One region of the Pseudarthrobacter sp. B907 genome, then DNA from elsewhere that is predicted to be linked to it. Evidence: predicted binding sites of a transcription regulator. Region 1 holds the regulator's gene; the other holds the start of a gene.
What was found. The regulator LexA, encoded in region 1, represses DNA repair genes until DNA is damaged. The targets are predictions, from matches to a motif close to TCGAACANNTGTTCGA.
Positions count from the first base shown of each region.

Region 2: a site for LexA is predicted at 3,304-3,319, ahead of ABLI39_RS12385 (DUF6504 family protein). Genes of this name have one in related genera too.

Region 1 is NZ_JBEEQE010000015.1:45,770-61,378, reverse strand. It holds gene recA (recombinase RecA) at 1-678, shown strand, start outside; gene ABLI39_RS13210 (regulatory protein RecX) at 854-1,327, shown strand; gene miaB (tRNA (N6-isopentenyl adenosine(37)-C2)-methylthiotransferase MiaB) at 1,411-2,988, shown strand; gene miaA (tRNA (adenosine(37)-N6)-dimethylallyltransferase MiaA) at 2,993-3,895, shown strand; gene dapF (diaminopimelate epimerase) at 3,948-4,916, shown strand; gene ABLI39_RS13190 (class I SAM-dependent methyltransferase) at 4,897-5,511, opposite strand; gene hflX (GTPase HflX) at 6,034-7,611, shown strand; gene ABLI39_RS13180 (ATP-dependent DNA helicase) at 7,604-9,724, shown strand; gene lexA (transcriptional repressor LexA) at 9,807-10,556, opposite strand; gene ABLI39_RS13170 (LysM peptidoglycan-binding domain-containing protein) at 10,959-11,420, shown strand; gene ABLI39_RS13165 (histidinol-phosphate transaminase) at 11,485-12,603, shown strand; gene hisB (imidazoleglycerol-phosphate dehydratase HisB) at 12,673-13,299, shown strand; gene hisH (imidazole glycerol phosphate synthase subunit HisH) at 13,296-14,054, shown strand; gene ABLI39_RS13150 (CG2302 family histidine operon protein) at 14,055-14,213, shown strand; gene priA (bifunctional 1-(5-phosphoribosyl)-5-((5-phosphoribosylamino)methylideneamino)imidazole-4-carboxamide isomerase/phosphoribosylanthranilate isomerase PriA) at 14,289-15,035, shown strand; gene ABLI39_RS13140 (SseB family protein) at 15,050-15,609, shown strand, end outside.
Region 2 is NZ_JBEEQE010000013.1:87,391-102,999, reverse strand. It holds gene ABLI39_RS12415 (S-(hydroxymethyl)mycothiol dehydrogenase) at 1-761, opposite strand, end outside; gene ABLI39_RS12410 (mycoredoxin) at 882-1,139, opposite strand; gene ABLI39_RS12405 (SOS response-associated peptidase) at 1,301-2,047, shown strand; gene ABLI39_RS12400 (VOC family protein) at 2,056-2,478, opposite strand; gene ABLI39_RS12395 (chorismate mutase) at 2,493-2,819, shown strand; gene ABLI39_RS12390 (hypothetical protein) at 2,836-3,222, opposite strand; gene ABLI39_RS12385 (DUF6504 family protein) at 3,380-3,709, shown strand; gene ABLI39_RS12380 (DNA polymerase III subunit alpha) at 3,706-7,224, shown strand; gene thrS (threonine--tRNA ligase) at 7,374-9,380, shown strand; gene ABLI39_RS12370 (HIT family protein) at 9,395-10,003, shown strand; gene pgsA (phosphatidylinositol phosphate synthase) at 9,993-10,631, shown strand; gene pdxS (pyridoxal 5'-phosphate synthase lyase subunit PdxS) at 10,795-11,721, shown strand; gene ABLI39_RS12355 (M3 family metallopeptidase) at 11,930-13,942, opposite strand; gene ABLI39_RS12350 (CapA family protein) at 14,024-15,289, shown strand; gene ABLI39_RS12345 (alpha/beta fold hydrolase) at 15,292-15,609, shown strand, end outside.

The DNA.
Region 1 (15,609 bases):
CAGGCGCTCGAAATCATGGACATGCTGATCGGCTCCGGCTCGCTGGACGTCATCGTCATCGACTCCGTCGCCGCCCTCGTGCCCCGCGCCGAAATCGAAGGCGACATGGGCGACAGCCACGTGGGCCTGCAGGCACGGCTGATGAGCCAGGCCCTGCGTAAGATCACCGGCCGGCTGAGCCAGACCAAGACCACTGCCATCTTCATCAACCAGCTGCGCGAGAAGATCGGCGTGTTCTTCGGCTCCCCGGAAACCACCACCGGTGGCAAGGCGCTGAAGTTCTACGCCTCGGTCCGCATCGACGTCCGCCGCATCCAGACCCTCAAGGAGGGCGCGGACTCCGTGGGCAACCGCACCAAGGCCAAGATCGTCAAGAACAAGATGGCCCCGCCCTTCAAGATCGCCGAATTCGACATCATCTACGGCCAGGGCATCTCCCGCGAGGGCGGCATCATCGACATGGGCGTCGAACACGGCCTGATCAAGAAGTCCGGCTCCTGGTTCACCTACGACGGGGACCAGCTGGGCCAGGGCATGGAGAACTCCCGCCGGTTCCTGCGCGACAACCCGGAGCTCGCCGCCGAACTCGAGCGCCTGATCAAGGAAAAGCTCGGCGTTGGCGTCAAGGCCGCCGACGCGGAGGAGTCACCGAAGCTGAAGGCCGTTGACGGCTTCTAACCGCCGGGCCTCGGCCGCACGACGCCGCCAGGGGTCAGGGTTCCCTTCCCGGAATCCTGGCCCCGGCGTCGTTGACGGCACCGAAGGCCCCGGAACCTCGGGCCCGACGGCTCCGCGGGCCCGGCCGGCGCCGGAGCAGGACGCCGACGCGGATCCCGCCGCGGTAGCCCGCGCCGTGGTGCTACGGCAGCTGACCAACTCGCCCAAGAGCCGGCTGCAGCTCTCCCGCAAACTGGCTGAGCGCAACATCCCGGAAGAGGTCGCCGAGGCCGTCCTCGACCGCTTCGAAGAAGTCCGCCTGATCGACGACGCCGAGTTCGCCGACATGTGGGTCCGCAGCCGGGCTCAGACGCGCAAGCTTGCCAAGGGTGCGCTGCGCCGGGAGCTGGCCGAGAAAGGCATCGACCAGGAGACCGCCGCCGGCGCCCTCGAACAGCTCAGCGACGAGGACGAGGAAGCCGCGGCCCGGGACCTGGTGGAGCGCAAGCTGCGGAACGCCCGCGGCCTGGGAGACCGTGCGGAGCGGGACAAAACCGTCCGCCGGCTCGCGTCCATGCTGGCGCGCAAGGGCTACCAGCCGTCCCAGGCCTTCCGGATCGTCGGGGAGGCCGTGGACGCGTCGATCGCAGAACCGGCCGACGGCGCCTGACGCGGCCGGCCGGCACAGCGGCACGGCGGCCCGCGGCGGCATCGCCCGAAAAACCGGCCGCAGCGAACCGGTACCCTTAACAGGTGAGTTTGACCATTCCTAGCCCAGCCCCCGGCGGTACCCCCTCCCCGGATGAGAAGCCCGCGGACCGCACCTACCAGGTGCGGACCTTCGGCTGCCAGATGAACGTCCACGATTCCGAACGGATGTCCGGCATGCTCGAAGCCGCCGGCTACGTGCGCTCCGAGGGCGAGCTGGCCGACGTCGTCGTCTTCAACACCTGCGCGGTGCGGGAAAACGCCGACAACAAGCTCTACGGCAACCTCGGCATTCTCCGCCCGGTGAAGGAAGCCAACCCGGGCATGCAGATCGCCGTCGGCGGCTGCCTCGCACAGAAGGACCGCGAGACCATCCTCAAGAAGGCGCCCTGGGTCGACGCGGTCTTCGGAACCCACAACGTCGGCGCGCTGCCCGCCCTGCTCGAACGCGCCCGCCACAACAACGAGGCGCAGCTGGAAATCCTCGAGTCCCTCGACGTGTTCCCCTCCACGCTGCCCACCAAACGCGACTCCGTCTACGCGGGCTGGGTTTCCATCTCGGTCGGCTGCAACAACACCTGCACCTTCTGCATCGTTCCGGCGCTGCGCGGCAAGGAAAAGGACCGGCGGCCAGGAGACATCCTCGCCGAGATCCAGGCCCTCGTCGACGACGGCGCCATCGAAGTAACCCTGCTGGGCCAGAACGTCAACTCCTACGGCGTCGAGTTCGGCGACCGGCAGGCGTTCTCCAAGCTGCTGCGCGCCTGCGGCGAGATCCCCGGCCTGGAACGCGTCCGGTTCACCAGCCCGCACCCGGCAGCGTTCACCGACGACGTCATCGACGCCATGGCCGAGACCCCCAACGTGATGCCGCAGCTGCACATGCCGCTGCAGTCCGGCTCGGACAAGGTGCTCCGGGAGATGAAACGGTCCTACCGGTCCGCCAAGTTCCTCGGCATCCTGGACAAGGTCCGGGAGAAGATCCCGCACGCCGCCATCTCCACCGACATCATCGTCGGCTTCCCCGGCGAAACCGAGGAGGACTTCCAGGCCACCCTCGACGTCGTGGAGAAATCCCGCTTCGCCACCGCCTTCACCTTCCAGTACTCCAAGCGGCCCGGCACACCGGCCGCCGAGCTCCCGGACCAGCTGCCCAAGGCCGTGGTGCAGGAACGCTTCGAACGGCTCACCGCGCTGCAGGACCGGATCGCCGCCGAGGAGAACGCCCGCCAGCTCGGCCGCCGCGTGGAGGTTATGGTGACCGCCCAGTCAGGCCGCAAAGCCGGGGAAACCCACCGCCTCTCCGGCCGTGCGCAGGACCAGCGGCTGGTGCACTTCTCCGTGCCCGCCGGCGCCGAAACGCCCCGCCCCGGAGACCTCGTCACCGTGACCATCACCGAGGCCGCGGCATTCCACCTCGTGGCCGACCCGGCGTCGGCCGCGGACTACAGCCTGCGCCGCTCCCGCGCAGGCGACGCCTGGGACCGGTCCCAGGCCGATTCCTGCGGCGCCCCGGCCCCCGGCGGAGCCAACGCCGGAGCCAGAGCCGGAGCCGGCGGCAGCACCGGCGGCACGTCCATCGTGCCGCTGGGCATGCCGAGCCTTCCGCTGCGCGCCCGCTAGTTCCGTGGCCGCCTCCACGCCCCCGGTCATCGCCGTCGTCGGACCCACCGGATCCGGCAAAACGGATCTCGCCGTGTCGCTGGCCCTGGCCCTCGACGGCGAGGTGGTCAACGCCGACGCCATGCAGTTCTACCGCGGCATGGACATCGGCACCGCGAAGATCACCGAGGCCGAGCGCAGGGGAGTGCCCCACCACCTGCTCGATATCCTCGACGTGACCGAAGAGGCCAGCGTCTCCGACTTCCAGCAGCGGGCCCGTGCCGTGATCGCGGACATCCACGCCCGCGGCAAACGGGCCATCCTGGCCGGCGGCTCAGGCCTGTACGTCCGTGCCGCCCTCGACGTCCTCGAGTTCCCCGGAACCAACCCGGAGATACGGAAGCGCCTCGAGCAGGAGGAGGCAGCGGCCGGACTCGCCCCGCTCCGGGCGCGGCTGGAACGGGTGGATCCGGTCTCGGCCGGCCGGCTGGGTGATGCGCGCCGGGTGATCCGCGCCCTGGAGGTCTACGAACTCACGGGTCGGCCCTTCAGTTCCTTCATGCCCTCACGCGAGTACTTCCAGCCGGCCGTGCAGATCGGCCTCGAGGTGGACCGCGAACAGCTGCGCGAACGCCTGGCCACCCGCGTCCACACCATGGTTGCGCAGGGGCTGCTGGCGGAGGTGCGGCGCCTGGATGCCCTGGGATTGCGCCGCGGCAAGACCGCTTCCCGTGCCCTGGGCTACGCGCAGTTCCTCAAGGTGGTCGACGGCGAGTCGGATCCGGCACAGGCTGCGGAGGAAACCATCGTCGCGACGCGCCAGTTCGCCCGCCGCCAGCTCACCTGGTTCCGCGCCGACCCCCGGATCAACTGGCTGGAGTGGCAGGACCCCCAGTTGCCGGCCAGGGCCGCTGCGCTCTGCAGCTGAGCCCGGCGTCGCCGTTTCCGTTCCGGCGCGGCCGCAACGGTAACCTTGGAGCATGGACGAAACCCTGGCCGCGGCCGCTGACCACCTCCCCGCCGGAGACACTGCCGGAGACACCGCCGGACTCGCCGGCCTGAAGTTTTCCAAGGGCCACGGAACGGGCAACGACTTTGTCCTGATCGCGGACCCGCACGGCGCCCTCTCGGTCACCCCGGAGCAGGTGGCCGCCCTCTGTGACCGCCACCGCGGCATCGGCGCCGACGGCCTCATCCGAGCCGTCCCCTCCCGGCTGCTGCCGGAAGGCCAGGAGCTGCTCGGCCAGCACCCCGCGGCGGAGTGGTTTATGGACTACCGCAACGGCGACGGCTCGCTCTCGGAAATGTGCGGCAACGGCGTGCGCGTCTTCGTCCATTTCCTTATCAAAGAGGGCCTTGTGGATCTGCCGGCCGGGGAGTCGCTGACCATTGGAACCCGCGGCGGTGTCAAGACCGTGGTGCGCACCGCGGCGGGCTACGCCGTCGACATGGGCCCCTGGGAGTTCATCTTCCCGGGCGAGGCCACGGCCCGCGCCATGGATTCGCTGGTCAGCGCCGACGGCCTGGAAGTTGCCCGGCCAGCGCTGTCCGTGAGCATGGGCAACCCGCACACCGTCGTCGCCCTCGCGGAGCAAGCCGAGCTCGAAGCCACGGAACTGTTCAGGGCGCCCCGGGTCGACCCCGCGCCGCCGCACGGCACCAACGTCGAGTTCGTGGTACCGTCCGAACCGCTGGTGCACGACGGCGTCGGAGCCATCACCATGCGCGTGCACGAGCGGGGTGTGGGGGAGACCCTCTCCTGCGGCACCGGGGCCTGCGCCGCCGCCGTCGCGATCCGGCACTGGGCCGGCGCGGGCGCCCCGGACACCTGGAACGTCACGGTGCCCGGCGGCGTCGTCGGGGTCAAATTCTTCCTGGCCGCGGACGGCCATGAGCACGTCGAGCTGAGCGGCCCGGCCGTGATCGTTGCTAGCGGGATGCTTTCCTGACCCGCAGGATGCGGAACGACTTTGAGGTGCTTTCCCGGGTCACGGTGAAGCTGCTGTCCAGCTCCGCGGCGAGCCAGCGCTGAAGCGAATCCGAGCCAAGGTTCTTCTGCACCACCAGCCAGGCCGAACCGCCCGGGGCGAGCCGCGGCAGCCACAGCAGCAGGAGGGCGTGGAGTTCGTCCTTGCCGATCCGGATGGGCGGGTTGGACCAGATGGTGTCGAAGCGCAACTCCGGGTCCACCTCGCCGGGGGTGCTGGCGGTGACATTCTTCAACCCCAGCAGCGCGGCATTTTCATTCGTCAGGGTCACGCAGCGCTCGTTCACGTCCACCGCAAAGACCTGGGCGTGCGGCGCCCGCAGTGCCATGGTCAGTGCGATCGGACCCCAGCCGCAGCCGATATCCAGCAGGTTCCCCTGCGGCGACGGGGCGGGAACGTCCGCCAGCAGGACCGCTGTTCCCTTGTCGATGCCGTCCGGGCTGAAAATCCCGGCGGACGTCTGCAGCGTCCGCTGCGCGCCGGCCAGCTCCACGGTCAAGGGCTTGCGGGTGAACGGCCCGGCCGGCTGGGCGCTGAAATAGTGTGCGGACTCCATAACTGGCCAGATTAGTTGGCCGTCCGGGGCTATGGGAAACCGGCACGGACCAGCCGTAGATGAGCCGGCGAGCGCGCGGGACACGCGCCCCCGGCCGGTCCGGGGCCGGGGCGTGGTCTGCTAACGTTAAAGACATGTTCTTGAACTTCAAGTAGCCGGCACGGGCCTTCCTTTCGTTAGCGAAGTCCCGTCCCCGCAGCGACGCAGGTAGTCACCTTCCGCTCAGTGCGCCCCGCGATGCTCTTGCCATGGAGCCGACGGCCAGCGCCAGAACCTTGGAGTTTGGCAGTGCTCCTTCGAGCCCGGCCGGGCGGACAGTCTCTCCCTCCTTAAGGCGCCAGCACGCCTGTATCTTTCCCCTTTCCCAGCGCTCCGTCCCGGAGCCCGCCCCAGCCCGCGGCACCGCCGCCGCCGGCACGCCAGGAGGCATGGATGACCAACACTCGTCAGCCCAGCGCGAATACAGCGCCACAAGAGACCGAACAGCACTATTCTGGAAGGGCCAACCCTTCAAAGGAGACCATGACCAGTCAGCCCAACACCGGACCCGATTCAGCCGCCCAGGACATGAGCCCTGCGGAAATCCAGGCTGTCATCGACCGGATCCTCTCCAAAGACGCCCCTGCCTCGAAGAACGGCTCCGGCGCCGGCCACTCCGGCGAGTCCCGGGCGGTGTTCGGCCGGGCCCAGGCAATCTCGCGGCTGGATGAGGAGCACGGCAGCTACGACGGCGACCAGCAGGACCTCGAGGAGCGCCACGCGCTCCGCCGCACGGCCGGCCTGTCGACGGAACTCGAAGATGTCACCGAAGTCGAATACCGCCAGTTGCGCCTGGAGCGTGTGGTCCTCGCCGGGCTCTGGACCGAAGGCACCCTCGCCGACGCCGAGAACTCCCTCCGCGAGCTCGCGGCGCTGGCCGAAACCGCTGGTTCCGAGGTCCTCGACGGACTCGTCCAGCGCCGCGCCAAGCCGGACCCGGGCACGTTCCTGGGTTCCGGCAAGGCCCAGGAACTCAAGGACATCGTGATGTCCACCGGCGCGGACACCGTGGTGGTCGACGCCGAACTGGCACCGTCCCAGCGCCGTGGCCTCGAGGACATCGTCAAGGTCAAGGTCATCGACCGCACCGCCTTGATCCTGGACATCTTCGCCCAGCACGCGAAGAGCCGCGAAGGCAAGGCCCAGGTGGAACTGGCCCAGCTCGAATACCTGCTCCCGCGCCTGCGCGGCTGGGGTGAATCGATGTCCCGCCAGGCCGGCGGCCAGGTGGGCGGCGCCGGAGCAGGCATGGGTTCCCGCGGCCCCGGTGAGACCAAGATCGAGCTGGACCGCCGCCGGATCCGCACCCGGATGGCCAAGCTGCGGCGGGAAATCGCCGCGATGAAGCCGGCCCGGGAGACCAAGCGGGCCAACCGCCGTCGTAATGCCGTCCCGTCCGTGGCCATCGCCGGCTACACCAACGCCGGCAAGTCCTCGCTGCTGAACCGGCTGACCGACGCCGGTGTCCTGGTGGAGAACGCCCTGTTCGCCACGCTGGACCCGACCGTCCGCAAGGCCGAGACCGCCGACGGGCTCGGCTACACCCTCGCCGACACCGTGGGATTCGTCCGCTCGCTGCCCACCCAGCTGGTGGAAGCCTTCCGCTCCACCCTGGAGGAGGTCGCGGATTCGGATCTGATCCTTCACGTCGTCGACGTCTCCCACCCTGACCCGGAGGGCCAGATCGCGGCGGTCCGCGCCGTGTTCAGCGAAGTCGACGCGCGCAAGGTGCCGGAAATCATCGTCCTGAACAAGGCCGATGCCGCCGACCCGTTTGTGATCGAGCGGCTCAAGCAGCGCGAACCGCGCCACGTGGTGGTCTCGGCCCGCACCGGCGAAGGCATCCCGGAACTGCTCAAGGCCATCAGCGAGGGTATTCCGCGGCCGAGTGTGAAGCTGGAACTGATGATCCCGTACAACCGCGGGGACCTGCTCAGCAAACTGCACGAGACCGACGCGGAAATCATCAGCCTCGACCACGAGGAGACCGGCACCCGTGCCGTGGTGATGGTGCGCGAGGGGCTCGCCGCCGAACTGGATTCCTTCGTCAGCAATGACTGAACCAGCGGCGGCCGAAGGGGAGGCCCTACCGTCCGGCAGTCCCTCCAAAGGCAGCGCGTCCGGCAGCGGCCCGTCCGGCGAGCAGTTCGTGGTTGAACTGCTCGACCGGGCGGTCTCCGGCATGGGCGGCCAGAGCCGCGACGGCCAGCACGAAATGGCCCGGCAGGTGGCCCGCGCGATTGAAACCGGCGACCACCTGCTGGTCCAGGCCGGCACCGGCACCGGCAAGTCCCTGGCGTACCTGATTCCGCTGATCGCCCACTCGCTGGTCAGCGACAAGCCCACCCTGGTCTCCACCGCCACCCTGGCGCTGCAGACCCAGATCGTCGGCCGTGACCTGCCCCGGCTGCTCAAGACCATCACCCCCGCCCTGGACCGGCCGGTGAAAGTGGCCCTGGTCAAGGGCCGCTCCAACTATGTCTGCCGGCACAAACTCGAAGGCGGCTTCCCCTCCGAGGAGCCCTCCGAGGGCCAGTTATTCTCCCTCGGCGAGGACACCTCCGTGCCGCACTTCGCCGCCGCGATGGGCGGGCCGTCCTCCCAGCTCGGCAAGGAGGTAGTCCGGCTCCGCGAGTGGGCCGAGGACACCCAGACGGGGGACCGGGACGAGCTGATGCCGGGCGTGACCGACCGCGCCTGGCGGCAAGTCTCCGTCACCTCGATGGAATGCCTCGGGGCGCAGAAATGCCCGCTCGCCGCCGAATGCTTCAGCGAACTCGCCCGGCAAAACGCCGCCGACGCCGACGTTGTGGTCACCAACCACGCCATGCTGGCCGTCAGCGCCTTCGAAGGCCTCGCCGTGCTGCCCGAATACGACGTGGTGGTGGTGGACGAGGCGCACGAACTGCAGGACCGGGTGACCGGCGCCGTGTCCGGACAGCTCTCCGTCGCCATGGTGCACGCCGCCGCGTCAGGTGCCCGCAAGCACACCGGAATCACCGTCGACGCGCTCAACAACGCCGCGTCCAACCTGGAACTCGCCATTGAAGGCGTCCCCAGCGGGCTGATGCCGAACGGCCTGAACACCGAACAGCTCGACTGCGTCGACCAGCTGCGTGACGCCTGCCGCGCCGCGCTTTCGGATTCGAAGGGGGACAGCGCCAACACCGCCGACGGCGGCCGGCAGCTAGCCCGGTCCCGCCTGATGCTGATCCTCGAACTGTGCGAACGGCTCCTGGCCGCCAAGGAAAACCGCGAGGTGGTCTGGTTCTCCCGCAACAGCAGTTTCGACCCGCAACAGGGCTACTCCCAGCCCGATGACTCCGCGCCCGCGCTGATCAACATCGCCCCGCTCAGCGTCGCCGGGCGGCTGCGCGAGGGATTGTTCGCCGACCACACCGTCGTGCTGACCTCGGCCACCCTCGCCATCGGCTCGGCCTTCGAGCCGGCAGCCGGAGGCCTGGGCCTGGTCGGCCCGGGCGCGCCCAGCTGGACCGGCGTCGACGTCGGGTCCCCGTTCGAATATCCCAAACAGGGCATCCTCTACGTCGCGAAGCACCTGCCCAAGCCCGGCCGCGGCACGTCGCCCGAAGCGCTCAACGAGCTCGAAAAGCTGATCCGCGCCTCCGGCGGCGGGGCCCTGTGCCTCTTCTCCTCCCGGCGCGCCGCCGAGGAAGCCGCCGAGGCGATGCGGCCGCGGCTCGGCATGAGCATCCTCTGCCAGGGGGAATCGACCATGACGGCACTGGTGAAGCAGTTCGCGGACGAGCCGGACACCTGCCTCTTTGGCACCATGTCGCTCTGGCAGGGCGTCGACGTGCCCGGTAACTCCTGCCGCCTTGTGGTGATTGACCGGATCCCGTTCCCGCGGCCGGATGATCCGCTGATGACGGCCCGCTCCCGTGCCGTGGCCCAGGCCGGCGGCAACGGTTTTATGAGTGTCTCTGCAACCCACGCGGCTATCCGGCTCGCCCAGGGCGCCGGCCGGCTGATCCGCTCGACGTCGGACAAGGGCGTGGTGGCCGTCCTGGATTCCCGGCTGTCCACTGAGCGCTACGGCGGGTTCCTGCGCGCCGCGCTGCCGCCGTTCTGGCCCACCACCGACCCTGCGGTGGCCCTGGCCGCCCTTGCACGCCTGGCCCGGGATGCGCCGGCCAAACAGGCCGCCACCTAGGCCGACAGGCAACGCGAAGGCCCCGTCCGGAACGGGCGGACGGGGCCGTCGGCGTCGGCGGCCGGACGTGCCGACGCGGGTGCTAGAGGGAGCGCAGCACGGAGACGACCTTGCCCATGATGACGGCGTGGTCACCCAGGATCGGTTCGTACTGGGTGTTCTGCGGAAGCAGCCAGGTGTGGCCGTCGCGCTGGCGGAACGTCTTGACCGTGGCCTCGTCGTCGAGCAGGGCGGCCACGATGTCGCCGTTAACGGCGTCGTTCTGGCGCCGGACCACCACCCAGTCGCCGTCGCAAATGGCGGCGTCGATCATCGAATCGCCGGCCACCCGGAGCATAAACAGTTCGCCGTGGCCCACCAGCTGGCGCGGCAGCGGCATCACGTCCTCCACCACCTGGTCGGCCAGGATCGGGCCGCCGGCCGCGATCCGGCCCACAAAGGGCACCATCGCTGTGTCCGTGGCGCTGGCCAGCTCCGAGACCGCGAGGCCGCCGACGGCCCGCAGGCCGGTGGACTTCGCAACACCGGACACCTTGGTGGCGCCCTCGTCGAGCGTCAGCGGCAACAGGACTTCCATGGCGCGGGGCCGCTTCGGGTCCCGCCGCAGGTAACCGAGCTTTTCCAGCTGCGAGAGCTGGTGGGTGACGCTGGAGAGGCTGGCGAGCCCGACGGTGTCGCCGATTTCACGCATCGAGGGCGGGTAGCCGTTGTCCGTCACAGACCGCTGGATGGTCTCCAAGATCTTCTTTTGCCGGACGGTGAGGCCCTTCGGCGCCCGGCCGGTCTGGGGGTTCCGCTGGGCGGCCCTCCCGCCGGCGGCTTGTGCTGCCATGTTCGCCTCGCCTTTCCGTTCCGCCCGGCCGCAGTGGCCGCCGGGACCAGCGGGCCTGAAAAATGTCAGACCCTGTTGATCAACTGCTGTTGATCGCCACCCGTGGTTGTCCTGCAATTGGTTGTCCTGCTGGTTCAAAAGTAGGCCAGCCTGCACAGTTTTTCAAACATTTGTTCTAGCGAGTCTCGACAATGTTCGTTCATAAGTGCTAAAACAGGAACTACAAAGTTCGAATATGTATTCGAAGCAGGGCGTCGGAGGAGCACTTCGGGGTTCGGTTCTGTGTTCGAACATGGTGATCAACGTTTACGTTCCAAGGTTCGCGTTTGATGGTTAGGCCGGTTGGCGGCAGGTACGTGGAGTACGCCGGGCGGCACAGATAAGTCCAGGAGGGCTCAGCTCATGTCAGCAGTAAGCGCTATTTCCGGTTCGCTGGTTTCCGTTCCCGCTCAGGGCCCGTTCGAGGGGTCCGGCTTTGAGGCCTTCGGCCCGAACGGCATCTTCGACGGCCAGGAGTCCGGCCGGAGCCGGCGGACGGTGCCCGCCGGGCAGGCGCCGCTGCGGCTGACCCGCCGCGGCCGCTTCGTCTTCTTTGGCCTGCCGCTGATCCTGCTGGCTGCCCTTCTCCTCTCGCTGGCCGGTTTCCTCAACGCGCCGGCCAAGGCTGCCGACTCCGCGTCGGAGCTGGCGCTCACGCCTACGGTCACCGTCACCGTCCAGCCGGGGGAGTCACTTTGGGCCATCGCCGGGGCCGTGGCTCCGGAACGGGATCCCCGCGACGTCGTCGCGGACATCGTCCAGCTCAACAACCTCGGCGCCGCCCGCGTCATCCCCGGCCAGCAGCTCTACGTACCCTCCAAGTAGCGCCGGCGGCCGGATTGCCGGTCACAGTTTCGGGGCCGGGCAGGGTCTCACTTAAACTGGGCAGGTGACTGACCAGCTAGAGCGCCTCAACCGACTGCCCCTCCGGACGAACCTGCGGGGGCTGCGCCCGTACGGCGCGCCCCAGCTGGACGTCCCCATCCTGCTGAACGTCAACGAGAACACCCACGGGGTTCCGGCCGACGTCCGTGCGGCCATCGCCGAAGCGGTGACGGAGGCCGCCGCCGGGCTGAACCGCTACCCGGACCGCGAGTTCACCGAACTGCGGGAAGGGCTCGCCGAGTACCTCGGCCACGGCCTCGACGCCGGCAACATCTGGGCAGCGAACGGCTCCAACGAGGTCCTCCAGCAGATCCTCCAGGCCTTCGGCGGTCCGGGCCGCACTGCGCTCGGCTTTCCTCCCACGTACTCCATGTACCCGCTGCTGGCCGCCGGCACGGACACCGGATACATCACCGGGGTGCGTGCCGACGACTATGGGCTCAGCGCCGAATCGGCCGCGCGGCAGGTCCGGGAGCTGCAGCCCAACGTTGTTTTCCTCTGCTCGCCGAACAACCCCACCGGCACCGGCCTGGGACTCGACGTCGTTGAAGCGGTTTACGAAGCCGGCGAAGCAAGCCAGACCATCGTGATCGTCGACGAGGCGTACCACGAGTTCGCCCACGACGGCACGCCCAGCGCCCTCACGCTGCTGCCGGGACGGGAACGGCTGATCGTCTCCCGGACCATGAGCAAAGCCTTCGCCCTGGCCGGGGCGCGGCTGGGCTACATGGCGGCCGCGCCGGAGGTCACCGACGCCCTGCGCCTGGTCAGGCTGCCGTACCACCTCTCCGCCGTCACCCAGGCCACGGCGCTGGCCGCGCTGCGCCATCGGGTGGCCCTGATGGCCGACGTTGAAGACATCAAGCGCCAGCGGGACCGGATCGTCGCCGAGCTGACCCGGATGGGACTCAAGCCCGCGGCCTCGGACTCCAACTACGTTTTCTTCGGCGGCCTCGAGAACCCGCACGAGACGTGGCAGGGGCTGCTGGACGCCGGAGTCCTCATCCGCGACGTTGGCATCCCCGGCCACCTGCGCGTGACCGCCGGCACTGAGACGGAAACCACAGCCTTCCTGCAGGCGCTGGAGCGGATCCTGACCGGCCACGAAGCGCAGTCCGCCTAGACTAAAGCCAGGACCCACGCACACCGCCGGCGTTTGCCGGGCGCCCGCCTCATCCAAAGGACACCCCACATGAGCACCACCGGATCTGCCGCTGCCGAGGCCCGGACCGCACGCCTCGAGCGGACCACCAGCGAATCGTCCGTGCTGGTCGAGATCGACCTCGACGGCACCGGCGTCTCCGACATCAGCACTTCGGTGCCGTTCTACGACCACATGCTGACGGCGCTGAGCAAGCACTCGCTGATCGATATGACCGTCAAGGCCACCGGCGACACCCACATCGACGTCCACCACACGGTGGAAGACGTCGCCATCACCTTCGGCGAGGTCCTCCGCATCGCCCTGGGCAACAAGGCCGGCATCCGCCGCTTCGGCGAGGCCACGGTCCCGCTCGACGAGGCCCTCGCGCACGCCGTCGTCGACGTCTCCGGCCGGCCCTACCTGGTGCACGCCGGCGAACCGGCGGGCCAGGAATACCACCTGATCGGCGGCCACTTCACCGGTTCCCTGACCCGGCACGTCTTCGAGGCCATCACGCTGCACGCCGGAATCTGCCTGCACATGAACGTCACCGCCGGCCGGGACCCGCACCACATCGTCGAGGCCCAGTTCAAAGCCTTCGCCCGAGCGCTCCGGGCCGCCGTGGAACCCGACCCCCGGGTCGAGGGCATCCCCTCCACCAAGGGTGCGCTGTGACCGGCAAAGTCCTCCAGGACGGCGCCATCATCAACCCCGACGCGGCTCGGAAGCCCGCGTCGCCCGAGGGTAAGCCCACCGTCACCGTGCTGGACTACGGCTCCGGCAACGTCCGCTCCGCCGTCCGCGCGCTGGAACGCGCCGGTGCCGAAGTGATCCTCAGCGCCAAGCCCGAGGACGTGCTCAACGCCGACGGACTCGTCGTCCCCGGCGTCGGGGCCTTCGAAACCGTCATGAAGGAGCTCAAAGCCGTTGACGCCGTCCGCATGATCGGACGCCGGGTCGCCGGCGGCCGTCCGGTGCTCGCGATCTGCGTCGGACTCCAGGTCCTGTTCGAGGCCGGCGTGGAACACGGCACCGTCGCCGAAGGCATGGGGGAGTGGCCCGGCAAGGTCGAGCTGCTGCCGGCCGAGGTGGTGCCGCACATGGGCTGGAACACCGTCACCGTGCCGGGGGGCTCACGGCTCTTCGCCGGCGTCGAGAACGAGCGCTTCTATTTCGTGCACTCCTACGGCGTGCAGCACTGGGACTTCGACGTGATCCAGCCGCGGATGAAGGCGCCGCTCGTGACCTGGTCCGAACACGGCGCCCCGTTCATCGCCGCGGTGGAAAACGGCCCGCTCTGCGCCACCCAGTTCCACCCCGAAAAGTCCGGCGACGCCGGCGCGCGGCTGCTCCGCAACTGGGTAAACGGCCTGCGCACCGACACCAAGCCCGGCACCGCCCGGCCCGCCGCCCCGGAACAGACCGCCTAGATGTGGTCCATAGTCTTGATGGGCCTCGCCGGACTGCTCGTAGGCGGCGCCCTGTCCTTCCGGCAGCAGAAAAGCCCCCTGTGGGTCCAGATCGTGTTCTACCTCCTGGCCGGAATGTCGCTGCTGGCCGCCTGGCTCCTGACCCTGCCGGGAAACTGACCCCGCCGGCACCGGACCGGCCCGCAAACACGCACCCTTTCCAGACCGCCGCCCCAACACCGTGAGGACCCTACGATGACCACCGAAACCCCGCTGCCGGTACTCGAATTGCTCCCCGCCGTCGACGTCGTCAACGGGCAGGCAGTGCGCCTGGTCCAGGGCGAAGCCGGCAGCGAAACCAGCTACGGCACCCCGCTGGAGGCCGCGCTCAACTGGCAGGACCAGGGCGCCGAATGGGTCCACCTCGTGGACCTCGACGCCGCTTTCGGGCGGGGCTCCAATGCCGAACTGCTGCGCGAGGTCGTCGGCCGGCTGGACATCAAGGTGGAGCTTTCCGGCGGCCTGCGCGATGACGAGTCCCTGGAAAAGGCCCTCGACCTCGGCGTGGCCCGGGTGAACCTCGGCACCGCGGCGCTGGAGAACCCCGAGTGGACGCAGGGCGTGATCGAGCGCTTCGGCGACAAGATCGCCGTCGGACTCGACGTCCGCGGCACCACCCTCGCCGGCCGCGGCTGGACCAAGGAGGGCGGCGACCTCTGGGACGTGCTCGGCCGCCTCGAAGAGGCCGGCTGCGCCCGCTACGTCGTCACCGACGTGACCAAGGACGGCACGCTGCAGGGCCCCAACGTCGAGCTGCTGCGCCAAATGGTGGAAAAGACCGGCAAGCCCGTGGTGGCCTCCGGTGGCATCTCCAGCCTCGAGGACCTCAAAGTCCTGCGCTCCCTCGTGCCGCTCGGCGTCGAGGGCGCCATCATCGGCAAAGCCCTCTACAACGGCAACTTCACGCTGCCGGAGGCGCTCGACGTCGCCGGCCGCCGCTAGGGAGACCCCCGCCCATGGAGCACAAGCCGCTGCCCGGCCACATCGCCGCCGCCCTCGCCGGGGCCGGGGGCGCGACGGACTCCGCCGGGCAACCCTGGGCCGGGCGCAGCCTCAGCGGTGACGACGCCAAGATCCACAACTTCGAGGACGACGACGGCGCCGCAGACGCCGGCTACCGCGCAGCGCTGGCGGCACTCGCCGCCGGCACGGGCGACGAGGCGGCGGTCGTGGCATCGCTGGCCACCGCCCGCGTCTTTGTGCCCATCCTCGCCCGGCTCGCCGAAGAGGGCGACGCAATGGCCGGCCAGGAGGGCAACGACCACCACGGCGGGGAACTGCACGGTGACAAACAGGCGGACATGGCGCTGGTGACCCTGCAGGCGCCGGACGGCCGGACCGCGCTGCCGGTCTTCACCTCGGCGGACGCCCTCGCGGCCTGGCACGCCGAGGCGCGGCCCGTGGCGGTCTACGCCGCGCGGGCGGCGCTTTCCGCCGTCGCCGAAGGCGCCGAACTGCTCGTCCTGGATCCCGGTTCAGCCGCCACCTTTGTCGTGCGCCGGCCCGCCGTCTGGGC
Region 2 (15,609 bases), on a different contig from region 1:
TCGATCACGACGTCGGCGCCGAAACCGCCGGTCAGTTCCCGGATCGCCTCGACCGGGTCGACGGCGGCGGAGTCCACGGTGTGGGTGGCGCCGAGTTCCTTGGCGCGTTCGAGCTTCTTGGCGTCGATGTCCACCGCGATCACGGTGGTGGCCCCGGCGAGCGCGGCGCCGGCCACGGCCGCCACACCCACGCCGCCGCAGCCGATCACGGCGACGGAATCCCCGCGCTTGACGTTGCCGGTGTTGATGGCGGCGCCGAGGCCGGCCATGACGCCGCAGCCGAGCAGGCCGATTGCGGCTGGGTCGGCGTCGGGGTCCACCTTGGTGCACTGCCCGGCGGCGACGAGGGTCTTCTCGGCGAAGGCACCGATGCCCAGCGCTGCGGAGAGTTCGGTGCCGTCCTCGAGTGTCATGTTCTGGGTGGCGTTGTGGGTGTTGAAGCAGTACTGCGGTTCGCCGCGGCGGCACGCCCGGCATTCGCCGCAGACGGCCCGCCAGTTCAGCACCACGCGGTCGCCGGGGGCCACTTCGGTGACGCCGGGGCCGACGGCGCTGACCACGCCGGTGGCTTCGTGGCCGAGCAGGAACGGGAAGTCGTCGTTGATGGCGCCCTGCTTGTAGTGCAGGTCGGTGTGGCAGACGCCGCAGGTGAGGACGTCCACCAGGGCCTCGCCGGGTCCGGGATCCGGGACGAGGATGGTCTCAAGGGTGACGGGGGCGTTTTTGGACCGGACGACGGCGCCTTTGACTTTGTGGACCATGCGGGTGGCTCCTCTCATCCCGCTCCCGTGGCGGGAAGCGGCACGGCGCGGGCTCCTGGGATTAGCCGGGAGTCCGCGCCGCAAATGGTGTGGTGGGGTGTGTCCTAAAAAGGGGGGGCGTTAGGCCGCGAGGCGGCTCTTGACCTCGGCCGCGGAGGGGTTGGTGGCCGCGGTGCCGTCCGGGAACAGCACGGTGGGGACGGTGCGGTTGCCTCCGTTGAGCTGCTCCACGAGTTCGGCGGTGCCTTCGACTTCCTCGATGTTAATCTCGGTGTACCCGATGCCCTGCGCGTCCAGCTGCTTCTTCAGCCGGTTGCAGTAGCCGCACCAGGTGGTCGAAAACATGGTGATGGTGCCGGAATCGGGGGTGAAGTCCACGAAGTTCTCCTCAAAGCTGGTTGGCGGCGCTGCTCGCCGGTGATGGGTGGCAGCGCCGGTTGCCGACAAAAGTCGTACGTCACTACCAATAACCGTAACCTGCGGCCCGCTATTCCCGGACGCTATTCCGGCCGAGCGGCTCCCGGTGGCATGCTGGTGCCATGTGTGGACGCTACGTGATGGCCCGGGCCGTCGGGGACCTGCTGGCCGAATTCGACGCCGAACTCGAGGAGGAGGTGGTCATTCCGCCGTCGTGGAACGTGGCACCGACGGCGGACGTGCCGATCCTGCTTGAGCGGCTGGTGGACGGGGAGGCGGTGCGGCAACTGCACATTGCCCGCTGGGGACTCGTGCCGTCCTGGGCCAAGGACCCGCGCATCGGCTCGAAAATGATCAACGCGCGCAGTGAGAGCGTGCTGGAGAAGCCCGCATTCCGCAAAGCCACCCGTTCCCGGCGCTGCGCGGTCCCGGCGGATGGCTACTACGAGTGGAAGGGCGAAGGCCGCGGCAAGCAGCCCTACTACGTCCACCCGAAGGACGGCAGCCCGGTGGTCTTTGCGGGCCTTTACGAATGGTGGAAAGACCCGTCCAAGGCCGAGGGGGATCCGGGGCGCTGGCTGCTCTCGACGTCGATCCTCACCACCGACTCCCCGCCGGAGGGCTACGCGGACGGGATGCTCGCGGAACTGACGGCCCTGCACGACCGGGTTCCGCTGCCGATGGACCGGAAGACCACGGCGACCTGGCTGGATCCGCACGCGGACGACGCCGCCGCCCTCGTGGGGGTGGTGCGGGCTGGCGCGCATGACGTCGCGGAGGGCTGGACGATCGACGCCGTGGGCACCGCCGTCGGGAACGTCAGGAACGACTCCCCGGAGCTGATCCGGCCCGTGGGGAGCCTGTTCTAGGGCTGGGCCTAGACCGTGACTTTACCGCCGGCGTCGACCGTCCAGGTGGGGTTGAAGGCGACCTCCCAGCGGAAGCCGTCCGGGTCGGCGAAGTAGCCGGTGTACCCGCCCCACGGCTGGGTCTTCGGGGCCGCCACCACGAGGGCGCCCGCTGCCTCCGCCTGGCGCAGTGCCTGGTCCACCTCCGCCGCACTGCCGACGTTGTGGCTGAGCGTGATGCAGGGGACGCCGGCCGGGGCGTCGGTCCCCGCCTCGGCCTGCATCTGCCCGGCGTCCCAGAGCGAGAGGATGAGCCCGTGGTTGGCCTGCAGGAAGACCACCTCGCCGGGCACCTCGCGGTGGACGGGCCAGCCGAGGCCCTCGGCGTAGAAGCGGCGCGAGGCGTCAACGCTGCGGACACCCAATGAGATGAAGTCGACTCGTGGTTGCATCGTTCGATACTGTCATGCACATGTCCACAAATCACGGAGACGACAAAGACGCCCAGGCCGACAAGGAACAGCTCGCCGCCGTGCGGGTGGCTGTCGACGAGGTGGACGAGCAGATCGTCGCACTGATCGGCCGGCGCGAACGGCTGATCCGGATCGCCGGGACGCTCAAGGCCGACAGTGCCGAGGTCCGCGCCCCGGGCCGTGTGGAGCGGGTGCTCGAACACGTCAAGGCCACGGCGGAGCAGAAAGACATTGACGCGGAAATCGTGGAGCAAACCTACCGGGCCATGATCGACGCCTTCATCCGGCTCGAGCTGGACGTGTACAAGGCCTCCAGCTAAGGCCTGCCCCCTCGGTTTAAAGCGACTCTTCGACGGGTACGTTGGCCTGGTAGTCCCGGCCCTCGCAATCGCTGAACGCCGTCATCAGATGGCCCTTGGTCAGGCCCATCACAGTGCTGAGCGGAAAGTTCCCGGTGATGGTGTTGCCGGAGTGCTCCACGCCCTTGAGGTCAAAGTTCTCCTCCGTGCCGTCATGGCTGAAGCAGAAAAATGACACAGCCTCGCCGTTCATGAACTCGATTTCCATTCGGCGCTGGTGGGAATGGTCAGGAGTGGCGGCCACGAGCCCGACCACGTAGGCCCCGGAACTCGGAATATTCCCGTCTATATCGAACTTCGCCACCAAGGTTGAATCCTTGGCGGCGATGCTTACGTGCTTCAGGAGTGCGCTGTGGGAGCTCATGGCTCAATCCTGCTACCTGCGCCTGCGTCCGTCCACCCCCGATCTATGTTTTGTCACCACGGCGTCGTAGACTGGAAGTGTTCGAAGATATATTCGAATCCCGGTGTTCTCACCCACGCGTGTTCTGGCCGGGAGTAGGCACTTTCCGGGAGACGTTATGGGCATGTTCAGCGAGTCTGTCGACGTCGCCTGCGCCCCGGACGGCCAGCCCCGGTCCCTCGACTGGGCCGGTCGGCACTACGAGGTGTGCGCCGAGCCGGTCCGCTGGTTCGAGCGGCGCCAGTGGTGGGCGGAGGAGCAGCGTGCCCCGCTGGGCGGCGGCCCGGGCCTGGTGGACCACGAGATCTGGCGGGTCCAGGTTACCGATGCCGCCAATCCGGAGCGGACCCTCACCCTGGACCTGAGCCGGCACGTAGGCAGCGGGCGCTGGCGGCTGCTGCGGATCCACGATGCCCTGCCCCATCTCCGGAAGCCCGAGTCGGCATGAGCTTCACCCACCTGCATGTCTCCACCGCATTCAGCGCCCACTACGGGGTGTCCTGGCCGGATGAACTTGCCGCTGCCGCCGCCGCGGACGGGGCCACGGCGCTCGCCTGCACGGACCGCGACGGGCTCTACGGCACCGTAAAGCACTTGAAGGCCTGCATGGCCGCCGGGCTCGATCCTGTGGTCGGGGTGGACCTCGCGGTGTTCGACGACGACGGCGACCTCCGCACCCAGGTCGGGGGACGCGTCGTGGTGCTAGCGCACGGGCAGAACCACGGCGCAGGCTACCGGGCACTGTGCCGGCTGGTCTCCGACGCCCATGCCCGCACCACGGGCAAGGCCGGCGGGGCGGTTCCTGTCGCCGTGACCCGGGCGGAGCTGGCCTCGCGCACCCTGGATCCGCAGACCCTCAAGCCGGTCCTGACCGTCCTGCTCGGCCCGGACTCCGACGTCGGCCGCTCCATGGGCGGTCGGCGCTACCTCCGGCCCCGCACCCTTTTCAAACGCTGGCTGGAGACCATGCCCGCCGGCACCATCGCCGCAGAGGTCGTCTCGCAGCTCAGCCCGCCCGGAGAACCCCTGAGCACGGCCCACGCCGTACGGATGCTCAAGCTCGCCGCGGAACACGCCGTTCCCGCCGTGCTGAGCAACGCCGTAAGGTACTGCGCTGAGGACGGCGCCGCGACGGCGGACGTGCTCGACTCCGCCCGCACCCTGAAGTCCCTGCCCGAACTTTCCGCCGCGCCGCAGCTGCAACCCAACGGACAAGGCTGGCTGAAATCCTCCGCCCAGATGCTGCGCCTGGGTAAGGAAATCATGCACTCCGCCGGGTACGGCGCCGCGGACCTGAAAAGCCTGCTGGCGCACACCGAGGCGCTCGCGGACCGGTGCCGGATGGATCCGGTCACGGACATGGGGTGGAAGCAGCCTGTGGTTCCGGAAGCCTCAGTGATCGGCATTGCGGGGGACCCTTTGGTGGAGCTCACCCAGCGTTGCGAGGCGGGCATCAGCCGGCGGTTCCCGGGCATCGCCGGAAAGGCCGCCGAGGAGCTGCACGCCCGGCTGGAGCATGAGCTGCGGATCATCGACGGCCTGGGCTTCGCTTCCTACTTCCTCACCGTCGCCGAGGTTTCCCGGATGATCCTGGACATGGGGGTGCGAGCCGCCGCCCGCGGCTCCGGCGCCTCCAGCCTGGTCAACTACCTGATCGACGTCAGCCAGGTGAATCCGCTGCAGCATGACCTCATCTTCGAACGCTTCCTGTCCCGGGACCGCGCCACCCTCCCGGACATCGACATCGACGTCGAAAGCGCTGAGCGGCACAACGTCTACCGCAAAATTTTTGAGCGCTTCGGCTCCGAACGAGTGACCCTGATGAGCATGCAGAACGGCTACCGCGCCCGCGGGGCCGTCCGTGACGCCGGCCTGGCCCTGGGCATGGACGGCAGTGACATCGACGAGATCGCCAAGCAGCTGTGGCGGTTTTCGGCCCGGAACTTCCGCGAAGCCCTGGTGGAAAAGCCGGAGCTGAAGGAATTCGCCGGCCGGGTGGAGCAGCGGGACTTCACCGAAAACCAGCAGCTTGACCTGCTGGTGGACCTGACCGAACGGCTGGACCGGCTGCCGCGCCATATTTCGATGCACCCCTGCGGGGTGATCCTGGGCGATGCCACCCTGCTGGACCGCACCCCCGTGCAGCCCAGCGGCCTGGGCCTGCCGATGAGCCAGTTCGACAAGCACGACATGGACCCGATGGGCATGCTCAAACTCGACGTCCTGGGCGTCCGGATGCAGAGCGCCATGGCCTTCGCGGTACGGGAGGTAATCCGGCTGCACCCCTCCAAGGCCGAGGTGGTGGCCGCCGGCCGCCACCCGGCAGGGCCGGACGGCACCGGACCGGACTACATCGCCGCGGACGGGACGATCGACCTCAACGCCGTCCCGCTCGACGACGAACCCACCTATGAGCTGATCCGCAGCACCCATACCCTGGGCTGTTTCCAGATCGAGTCCCCGGGGCAGCGGGAACTGATCGGCAAGCTGGCTCCACGGGAATTCAACGACCTCATCATCGATATCTCGCTGTTCCGGCCCGGGCCGATGAAGTCGGACATGGTCCGTCCCTTCCTGGAGCACCGGCACGGCTTTGCGCCGGAGGTCTACCCGCACCCGGACCTCAAACCGGTGCTGCAGGAGACCCACGGGGTGACGGTCTTCCACGAACAGATCCTCAAAACCTTCGACGTGATGACCGGGTGCGGGCTGGCCCGGGCCGATGAATTCCGCCGCGCCCTCGGCAATGAGATGCTCGAAGCCAAGGTGGAGGAGTTCTTCCGCCGCGAGGCACGGATCCGGAACTACACACCTGAAGTAGTGGACAAGGTCTGGGGGACCCTGAAGGCTTTCGGCAGCTTCGGCTTCTGCAAGGCCCACGGCGCCGCCTTCGCCGTGCCCACCTACCAGTCGGCATGGCTCAAGACCCACCACCCCGAGGCCTTCCTCGCCGGGCTCTGGGAACACGACCCCGGCATGTACCCGAAGCGGCTGCTGGTCGCCGAGGCCCGCCGGCTGGGGATCCCCATCCTGCCGCTGGACATCAACCGCAGCCAGGCCGAATACCGGGTGGAGCGGGTGGAAACCGGTCCGGACCGGGGCAAGCTCGGCATCCGGCTGAGCATCAACGGCATTTTCGGGCTCTCCGGGGCCGAGCTCAAGAGGATCGTGGCCGGCCAGCCCTATGACTCCCTCGCGGACCTGCGGGCACGCTCCCGGATCAGCAAACCGAGCATCCAGCGCCTGGCCCAGCTGGGCGCCTTCGACTCGCTGCACCGGTCCTCCGGCGGAACCGCCAACCGGGCTGACCTGGTCCAGCACCTGCAAAAGCTCCAGGGCAGGGCGCAACGCAAAGGTGTCGAAGTGATCGAAGGGCAGCTGGCCCTGCCGCTTGGCGACGTCGAGCTCAAAAACATCAAGTCCGGGCTGCCGGCCCCCACACTGGTGGAGACTGTCCGGGCAGAACTGGACCTGATGGCCCTGGATGTCAGCGGCCACCTGATGGCCAGCCACCGGCCCCTGCTGCAGAAACTTGGCGTCACGACGGCGGATCAGCTGCTGGGGCTGCGCAACGGCACCGAGGTGCTGGTGGCCGGGGTCCGGGTGGCCACCCAGACCCCGCCGATGCGCGGCGGTCGGCGGGTGGTGTTCATCAGCATCGACGACGGCACCGGCTGCGTGGACTCGGTCTTCTTCCACGAGGCCCAGGAGCAGTCCGGCCCGCTGCTCTTCGGGACCCGGTTGCTGCTGATCCGCGGCACCACCCGGCGGACCGGGCCTCGCGGCATCAGCATCAGCGCCTCCATGGCCTGGGACCTCAGCCGCACCGAGACCCTGCCCTTCCCCGCACCGGCTGCCGGAGGACCCGGCGGGGCGGGGACACCGCCGGCGTCGGAACCCTCCGAACCGGGCCCGCTGGACGGCATCCGGCGCCACCTCGCCATCACCGGCATGGGTGGCTGACCCCCCCGAACTCCCGCTGAACGGCGGCCGGTCGACAGGCGGCGGGCCGCGTTGGTTGGCCTATCCGGAACCCGATAGCATGGACGAGGCTGGCTGTGGTCCCCGTACGCCACAAGCTACGAAGCCTTAACTTTGAATAGGAGACACCCGTGTCAGATGCCCAGCAGATCACCCTTCTCGTCGACGGCGAAGAGACCAAGGTGACTACCGGGACCACCGGCGCGGAACTCTTTTTTGAGCGCCGCGACGTTGTTGTAGCCCGCGTCAACGGCGAACTCAAGGACCTGGACCAGCCGCTGCCCGAGGGCGCCACGGTCGAGGGCGTCACCATCGAGTCCCCGGACGGCCTCAACGTGCTGCGCCACTCCACAGCCCACGTGATGGCCCAGGCCGTGCAGCAGCTGCGCCCCGACGCGAAGCTCGGCATCGGCCCGTACATCACCGACGGGTTCTACTTCGACTTCGACGTCGCTGAGCCGTTCACCCCGGAGGACCTGAAGACCCTGGAAAAGATGATGCAGAAGATCATCAACCAGAACCAGAAGTTCGTCCGCCGGGTCGTTTCCGAGGACGAGGCGCGCGAAGCCATGAAGGACGAGCCGTACAAGCTTGAACTGATCGGTCTCAAGGGCGCCGGTTCCGACGCCGACGGCTCCTCCGTAGAGGTGGGCGCCGGCGAGTTGAGCATTTACGACAACGTGGAGCGCAAGGAAGGCACCACTCTCTGGTGCGACCTGTGCCGCGGCCCGCACCTGCCCAACACCAAGCTGATCTCCAACGCCTTCGCCCTGACCCGCTCCTCCGCGGCATACTGGCGCGGCAGCGAAAAGAACAAGCAGCTCCAGCGCATCTACGGCACCGCGTGGCCCACGAAAGAAGCCCTCAAGGCCTACCAGGAGCGGATCGCCGAGGCCGAGCGCCGCGACCACCGCAAGCTCGGCGCCGAGCTCGACCTGTTCTCCTTCCCGGACGAACTGGGCTCCGGCCTGCCGGTGTTCCACCCCAAGGGCGGCATCATCCGCAAGGCCATGGAGGACTACTCCCGCCAGCGCCACGTCGACGCCGGCTACGAGTTCGTCTACACCCCGCACATCACCAAGGGCCACCTCTACGAAGTCTCCGGCCACCTGGACTGGTACCGCGAGGGCATGTTCCCCCCGATGCACATCGATGCGGAACTCAACGAGGACGGCACCGTGCGCAAGCCCGGCCAGGACTACTACCTGAAGCCGATGAACTGCCCCATGCACAACCTGATCTTCCGTTCCCGCGGCCGCTCCTACCGCGAACTGCCGCTCCGGCTCTTCGAATTCGGCTCCGTGTACCGCTACGAGAAGTCCGGCGTTGTGCACGGCCTCACCCGCGTCCGGGGCATGACCCAGGACGACGCCCACATCTACTGCACCCGCGAGCAGATGAAGGACGAGCTCACCAAGACGCTGAACTTCGTCCTCGGCCTGCTCAAGGACTACGGATTGGAGGACTTCTACCTGGAACTCTCCACCAAGGACCCGGAGAAGTCCGTGGGCTCGGACGAGGTCTGGGAGGAAGCCACCCGCACCCTCGAGGAGGTCGCCAAGGAATCCGGACTGGAACTGGTCCCGGATCCGGGCGGAGCCGCGTTCTACGGCCCCAAGATCTCGGTGCAGGCCCGCGATGCCATCGGCCGGACCTGGCAGATGTCCACCATCCAGCTGGACTTCAACCTGCCCGAGCGCTTTGAGCTCGAGTTCCAGGCCGCCGACGGCACCCGCCAGCGCCCGGTCATGATCCACCGCGCCCTCTTCGGCTCGATCGAACGGTTCATGGGTGTCCTGACCGAGCACTACGCCGGCGCCTTCCCGGCCTGGCTGGCTCCGGTCCAGGTGGTCGGCATCCCCGTGGCCGAGGCCTTCAACGACTACATGTTCGACGTCGTCGACCAGCTCAAGGCCGCCGGGATCCGGGCCGAGGTGGACATCTCCTCGGACCGCTTCCCGAAGAAGATCCGCACCGCCAGCAAGGACAAGATCCCGTTTGTGCTGATCGCCGGCGGGGACGACGCCGAGGCCGGCGCCGTGTCCTTCCGGTTCCGTGACGGCAGCCAGGACAACGGCGTGCCCGTAGCCGAAGCTGTCCGCCGGATCGTTGACGCCGTCCGCAACCGGACCAGCTAGCGGGGGAGCAGCACGTGCAGGAGACCACAGGCGCTGTCCCGGGATACCCGGGCGACGAGGGCATCACCGACGACTTTGGCCTGGCCGGGGTGCCGGACGCCTTCCAGCGCCTGTGGACTCCGCACCGCATGGCCTACATCAAGGGCGGCCAGCACCAGTTCAAGAACCCGGATGACTGTCCCTTCTGCGTTGCGCCCGAACGCGAGGACGACGACTCCCTGATCGTCTACCGCGGGCGGACCAGCTACGTGGTGCTGAACCTCTTTCCGTACAACCCGGGCCACCTGCTGGTCTGCCCGTACCGGCATATTCCCGATTACACGGACCTGACCGTCGAGGAGACCGCGGAGTTCGCCGAGCTGACCCAGACGGCCATGCGGGTGCTGCGCAAGGTCGCCAACCCCACCGGTTTCAACCTCGGCATGAACCAGGGCGTGACCGGCGGCGCCGGTGTCGCGGGCCACCTGCACCAGCATGTGGTGCCGCGCTGGGGCGGGGACGGCAATTTCTTCCCGATCATCGCGCAGACCAAGGCGATCACCCAGACGCTCGGCGAGGTCCGCCAGCAGGTCGCCGAGGCGTGGCCGGAGCCGACCGAGAGCGGGGCGACGGATGCTCAATAAGCACGCACGCGGCTTCTTCACCGCCCTGTTCTCGCCGCTGGCCCGCTGGCTGCTGCGGATCGGTGTCTCGCCGGATGCCGTCACTATCGTCGGCACCGTCGGGGTTGTGGTCGGTGCCCTCGTGTTCTACCCCCTCGGCCAGCTCTGGTGGGGGACGCTCTTCATCACCGCGTTCATCTTCTCCGACGTCATCGACGGCATCATGGCCCGGATGCAGGAACGCGGCGGACGCTGGGGCAACTTCCTGGATTCCACCCTGGACCGCGTCGCCGACGGCGCGCTGTTCGCCGGCGTCGCCATCTGGTATTTCACCGGCGGCGCCGACACCCCCATCGCCATCGCCGCCGTCGTCTGCCTGGTGCTGGGCATGGTGGTGTCTTACGCCCGGGCGAAGGCAGAGGCGCTGGGGTACCACGCGAACGTCGGCATCGCGGAGCGCGCCGAACGGCTGGTGTCCGTCCTGGTGGTCACCGGACTCACCGGCGTCGGGCTCCCCACGGTGATCCTGTTCGCCACCCTGTGCCTGCTCGGCCTGGCCAGTTTTGTGACGGTGGTGCAGCGCATCGCCGCCGTGCACCGGCAGTCGCTGGACGAGGCCCGCGACACCGCCACCGAGCAGGCCGCCTGAGGCTGTAACCGGAATTCAACCCGGCCGTGGCGTGGGACTAGTATTAGCCTTACCGGCCAATGGTTCCCGGTAATCCGGTGTGTGCGAGCCGGTGTATGCGAGATTGTCGTCTGCGTGCCGCCCGCGCCCCGGTGAGGTCATCTATCTACCCATAGGGGTTTTTGTGTCTACACCTGATGTAAGCAGCGAAGCCGGCGCGTCCGCCAAGAACGTTACGGGCAGCAGCCGCGTCAAGCGCGGCATGGCGGAGATGCTCAAGGGCGGCGTCATCATGGACGTCGTCAACGTCGAGCAGGCCCGCATCGCCGAAGACGCCGGGGCCGTGGCCGTGATGGCGCTCGAACGCGTCCCCGCCGACATCCGCGCCCAGGGCGGCGTCTCCCGCATGAGCGACCCGGACATGATCGACAAGATCATCGACGCCGTCTCCGTGCCGGTCATGGCGAAGGCCCGTATCGGCCACTTCGTCGAGGCCCAGGTCCTGCAGTCCCTCGGCGTCGACTACATCGACGAGTCCGAGGTCCTCACCCCGGCCGACTACACTAACCACATCGACAAGTGGAAGTTCACCGTTCCCTTCGTCTGCGGCGCCACGAACCTGGGCGAAGCGCTCCGGCGCATCAACGAGGGAGCGGCCATGATCCGCTCCAAGGGTGAGGCCGGCACCGGCGACGTCTCCAACGCCACCACCCACATGCGCCAGATCCGCGCCGAGATCCTGAAGCTGGCCGCGCTGCCCGAGGACGAGCTCTACGTCGCCGCCAAGGAACTGCAGGCCCCGTACGAACTGGTCAAGGAAGTTGCCTCCACCGGCAAGCTCCCGGTGGTGCTGTTCACCGCCGGCGGCATCGCCACCCCGGCGGACGCCGCCATGATGATGCAGCTCGGCGCCGACGGTGTGTTCGTCGGCTCCGGCATCTTCAAGTCCGGCAACCCGGCCCAGCGCGCCGCCGCCGTCGTGAAGGCCACCACCTTCTTCGACGACCCGGACGAAATTGCCAAGGCCTCCCGCGGCCTGGGCGAGGCCATGGTGGGCATCAACGTCGACGAAATCCCGCAGCCGCACCGCCTCGCCGAGCGCGGCTGGTAATTCGCGCATTTGGGGGCGCCGGACGGCGCTGATCCTCTGAGTGCTATTCCCCGCGCTTCGTTGGCAGCTGAGCTGCTGGTTGGGGCGCGGGGCCCCTTTTACGCACTCTGCCGGATCACACCGCCCTGCGCCTTGCGCTCCTGATTGAACGAGCCCGGCCCGTCACCTCTCCAGGTGGCGGGCCGGCGTCGTTTGCGTTCTTCGGGGGTCAGTCCAGGCCGCGGCGCTTGAGCAGGGGTTCGAGCCGGGCGTCGCGGCCGCGGAAGGCCCGGAAGGACTCCAGCGGGTCGCGGCTGTTGCCGCGCGAGAGCAGTTCGGCCCGGAAGAAGTCGCCGTTCGCCCGGTTGAGACCGCCGTTGTCCTTGAACCATTCAACCGTCTCGGCGTCGAGCACCTCGCTCCAGATGTAGGAGTAGTACCCCGCGGCGTACCAACCGCCGGCAAAGATGTGCTGGAAGTAGCCGGTCCGGTAGCGCGGCGGGATCAGGCTGTGCGCCACCCCGGCCGCGGCCAGGGCCTTGGCCTCGAACTCCAGTGCGTCCTCCGGGATTTCGGTGCCGTCGAGCACGTGCCATGCGAGGTCCAGCAGCGCCGCGCCAAGGTACTCGGTGGTGCCGAAGCCCTCGCCCCACAGCGCTGCCTCGTTGAGCTTGTCCACCGCGTCCTGCGGCAGCGGTTCGCCGGTGGTGTGGTGCCGGGCGTAGTTGGCCAGCACCTCGGGCCACATGATCCACATTTCGTTGACCTGCGAGGGGTACTCGACGAAGTCCCGCGGGACGGACGTGCCGGCGAACCGCGGGTACGTCACGGAGGAGAACAGCCCGTGCAGGGCGTGGCCGAATTCGTGGAAGGTGGTCCGCAGCTCATCGAGGGTCAGCAGCGTGGGCTCGCCGGCCGGCGGCTTGGAGATGTTGAGGTTGTTGATCACCACGGGCCGGGTGTTCAACAGCCCGGACTGTTCCACGAGCGAGTTCATCCAGGCCCCGCCGCGCTTGGAATCCCGGGTGTAGTAGTCGCCCAGGAACAGGCCGAGGTCGGTCCCGTCGGAGTTCTTCACTTCCCAGACCCGGACATCCGGGTGGTAGCCGGCGAGGTCGGTGCGTTCGTGGAAGGTGATGCCGTAGAGGGCGTTGGCGGCGAAGAACACGCCGTCGTTCAGCACCCGGTCGAGTTCGAAGTACGGCCGCAGGGCATGCTCGTCCACGGAGTACCGTTCGCGCTTCACCCGGGCCGAGTAGAAGGCCCAGTCCCAGGCTTCCAGCGGGTGGCCGGCGACCTCAGCCAGCGCCTCGGCCTCGGCGTCGGCCTTCCGGACCGCGGCCGGGGCCAGCCGGTTCATCATGGCCTGGACGGCTTCGAAATCGGGGGCGGTCTGCTGGTCCACGCTGAGTTCGGCAAAGTTGGCGAAGCCGAGCAGGCCGGCCTTTTCGGCGCGGAGCCGGACCATGTCCTTGACCAGGTCCAGCACGTCGAGGCTGCCGCCGCCGCTGCCCCGGCCGACAGAGGCCTCGTAGAGCCGGCGCCGCACCTCCCGGTTCTCCAGGGCGGCCAGGGCCGGCTGGTTGCTGGGCTGGATCAGGGTGAGGAGGTACTTCCCCTCGTGCCCGGCGGTGCGCGCGGCTTCGGCGGCGCTGGCGACGTCGTCGGCGGGGAGGCCGGCGAGTTCGGCGGCGTCGTCCAGCAGCAGCGAGGCGGACTTCATGCCTTCTTTGACGCGCTGGCCGAACTCGGTGCCCAGGGTGGACAGTTCGGCGTTGATGGCCTTCAGCCGTTCCTGGCCTGCCGGATCGAGCTGGATGCCGGACTGGCGGAACTCCTTGAGATACTCCTCCACCAGCCGGCTGGATTCGGCGTCGAGCCGGTCGGTGTTGATGGCGGCGAAGCGCTCGAACAGGCCACGGTTCAGGTACACGGCGTCCTGGTGGGCCGAGAAGCCGGGGGAGAGGCGGGTTTCCAGTTCGCGGATTTCCTCCGACGCGTCCGCGGAGACCAGGGTGAAGAAGGACGCCGCGGCCCGTTGCAGCAGCTGTCCGGAGCGCTCCATCGCCAGCGCCGTGTTCTCGAAGGTCGCAGGCTCGGGATCGGCAACGATCGCCTGGATCTCGGCGAGGTGTTCGGCCAGGCCGGCCTCGACCGCTTCGGCGTAGTGCGGCACCTCGATGTCCGCGAAAGGCGGCAGTCCGTAGGGCAGGGGGCTGGGGCTCAACAGGGGATTGGTCATGAAATGACTCTTTCATGTGAGGCCGGAGTTCTCAACGAATCGCTAAGCGTGTTGTGATCTGGCCCACCGTAGGATTGCCGCATGCGACCCATCCCTTCCACGCTGCGCGGACGCCTCCTCGCCGTCTCAGCAGCATCCCTCCTGGCAGTTTCCCTGGCATCCTGCGGCGTCGGTGCCCGCCCGGACGGCAATGCTCCCACCGCGGGCGGCGCAGCCACGACCGGGTCCACCACGGAAACCGCGACGCCGTCGGCCTCGCTGACTCCTTCGCCCACCCCCACCCCGACGCCCGGCAAAGGACCGGCCTGCGCGGCTGTCCGCTGCACCTCGGTCCTGGTCACCGGGGACATGCTGGTCCACGCCCAGCTCTGGGAGCAGGCGCGTGCGGACGCCCTGGCCACCGGCGCCAAGGGACTGGACTTTGGGCCGCTGCTGGAAGGCCAGCGCAGGTACATCGAGAGGAGCGACCTGGCGATCTGCCACCAGGAAACGCCGGTGGCCGGCCCCACGGGGCCGTTCTCCGCCTACCCCTCGTTCAACGTCCCGCCGCAGATCACCACCGCTGCCCGGCAGGTGGGCTACCAGGCCTGCACCACCGCGAGCAACCACACGGTTGACCGCGGCACCGCCGGGCTGGTCCGCACACTGGACGCCCTCGACGCCGCCGGGCTGCAGCACACCGGGTCCTACCGCAGCGAAGCCGACTCCCAGGGCATCATGATCCTGCCGACCGCCGCGGCGAAGATTGCCGTGATCGAAGGCACCTACGGGCTGAACGGCCAGGTCCCGGAAGCTGCCTGGCAGGTGGACATGCTGGACCCCGCTGCCATGATCGCCAAGGCCAAAAAGGCGAGATCCCTCGGCGCCGACATCGTCCTGGGCGCGATGCACGCCGGGGATGAGTACGCGAGTGTGCCCAACGCCGAGCAGCAGCGCGTCGCGCACGCCCTGGCGGACAGCGGCCAGTTCACCATGGTCTACGGCCACCACACCCACTCGGTACTCCCGATCGAACGGTACAAGGGAACCTGGATTGTCTACGGCCTCGGCAACGGGATCACCGAACTCTCGCCGAGCTCCGTGGTGAACAACGAGGGACTGCTGGTCCGGGCCCAGTTCAGCCAGGACGCCGCCGGCACGTGGACCGCGTCGGATCTGGCCTGGGCGCCGTCGGTCATCGTCCGAGGGCCCTACCGCTGGTGCTCGGTCGCCACCGACGCCCCGCAGGGCCCCTGCGCCGGAGCCGCCGCCGACGCGGCCACCCGGCTGCGGACCAAAACCGTGGTCGAATCGATGGGGGCGGCAGCCGCCGGCGCCCACGAACTGCTGATCACGACGGAGCGGTAGGCATGGACACCCTGATGGAACGACGGCGGAGCGTCGCGGCGCGCGGGGCGGAACTGGCCGTCTTCGAATACGGCCGGCAGCCCGGCCCGGACGTGCCGACCCTCGTCTTCGTGCACGGCTACCCGGACGACCACCGGGTGTTCCTGCCTGCCATCCGGGAGCTCGCGGAGACGCACCACCTGATCGCCTACGACACGCGCAACGCCGGCGCGTCCGCCGTCCTGGCAAGCCCGGGCGACTTCACGCTCGCAGCGCTGGTGGATGACCTGTTCGCCGTCCTGGCGGCCACCGGCGCCGCCCGCGTCCACCTCGTCGGGCAC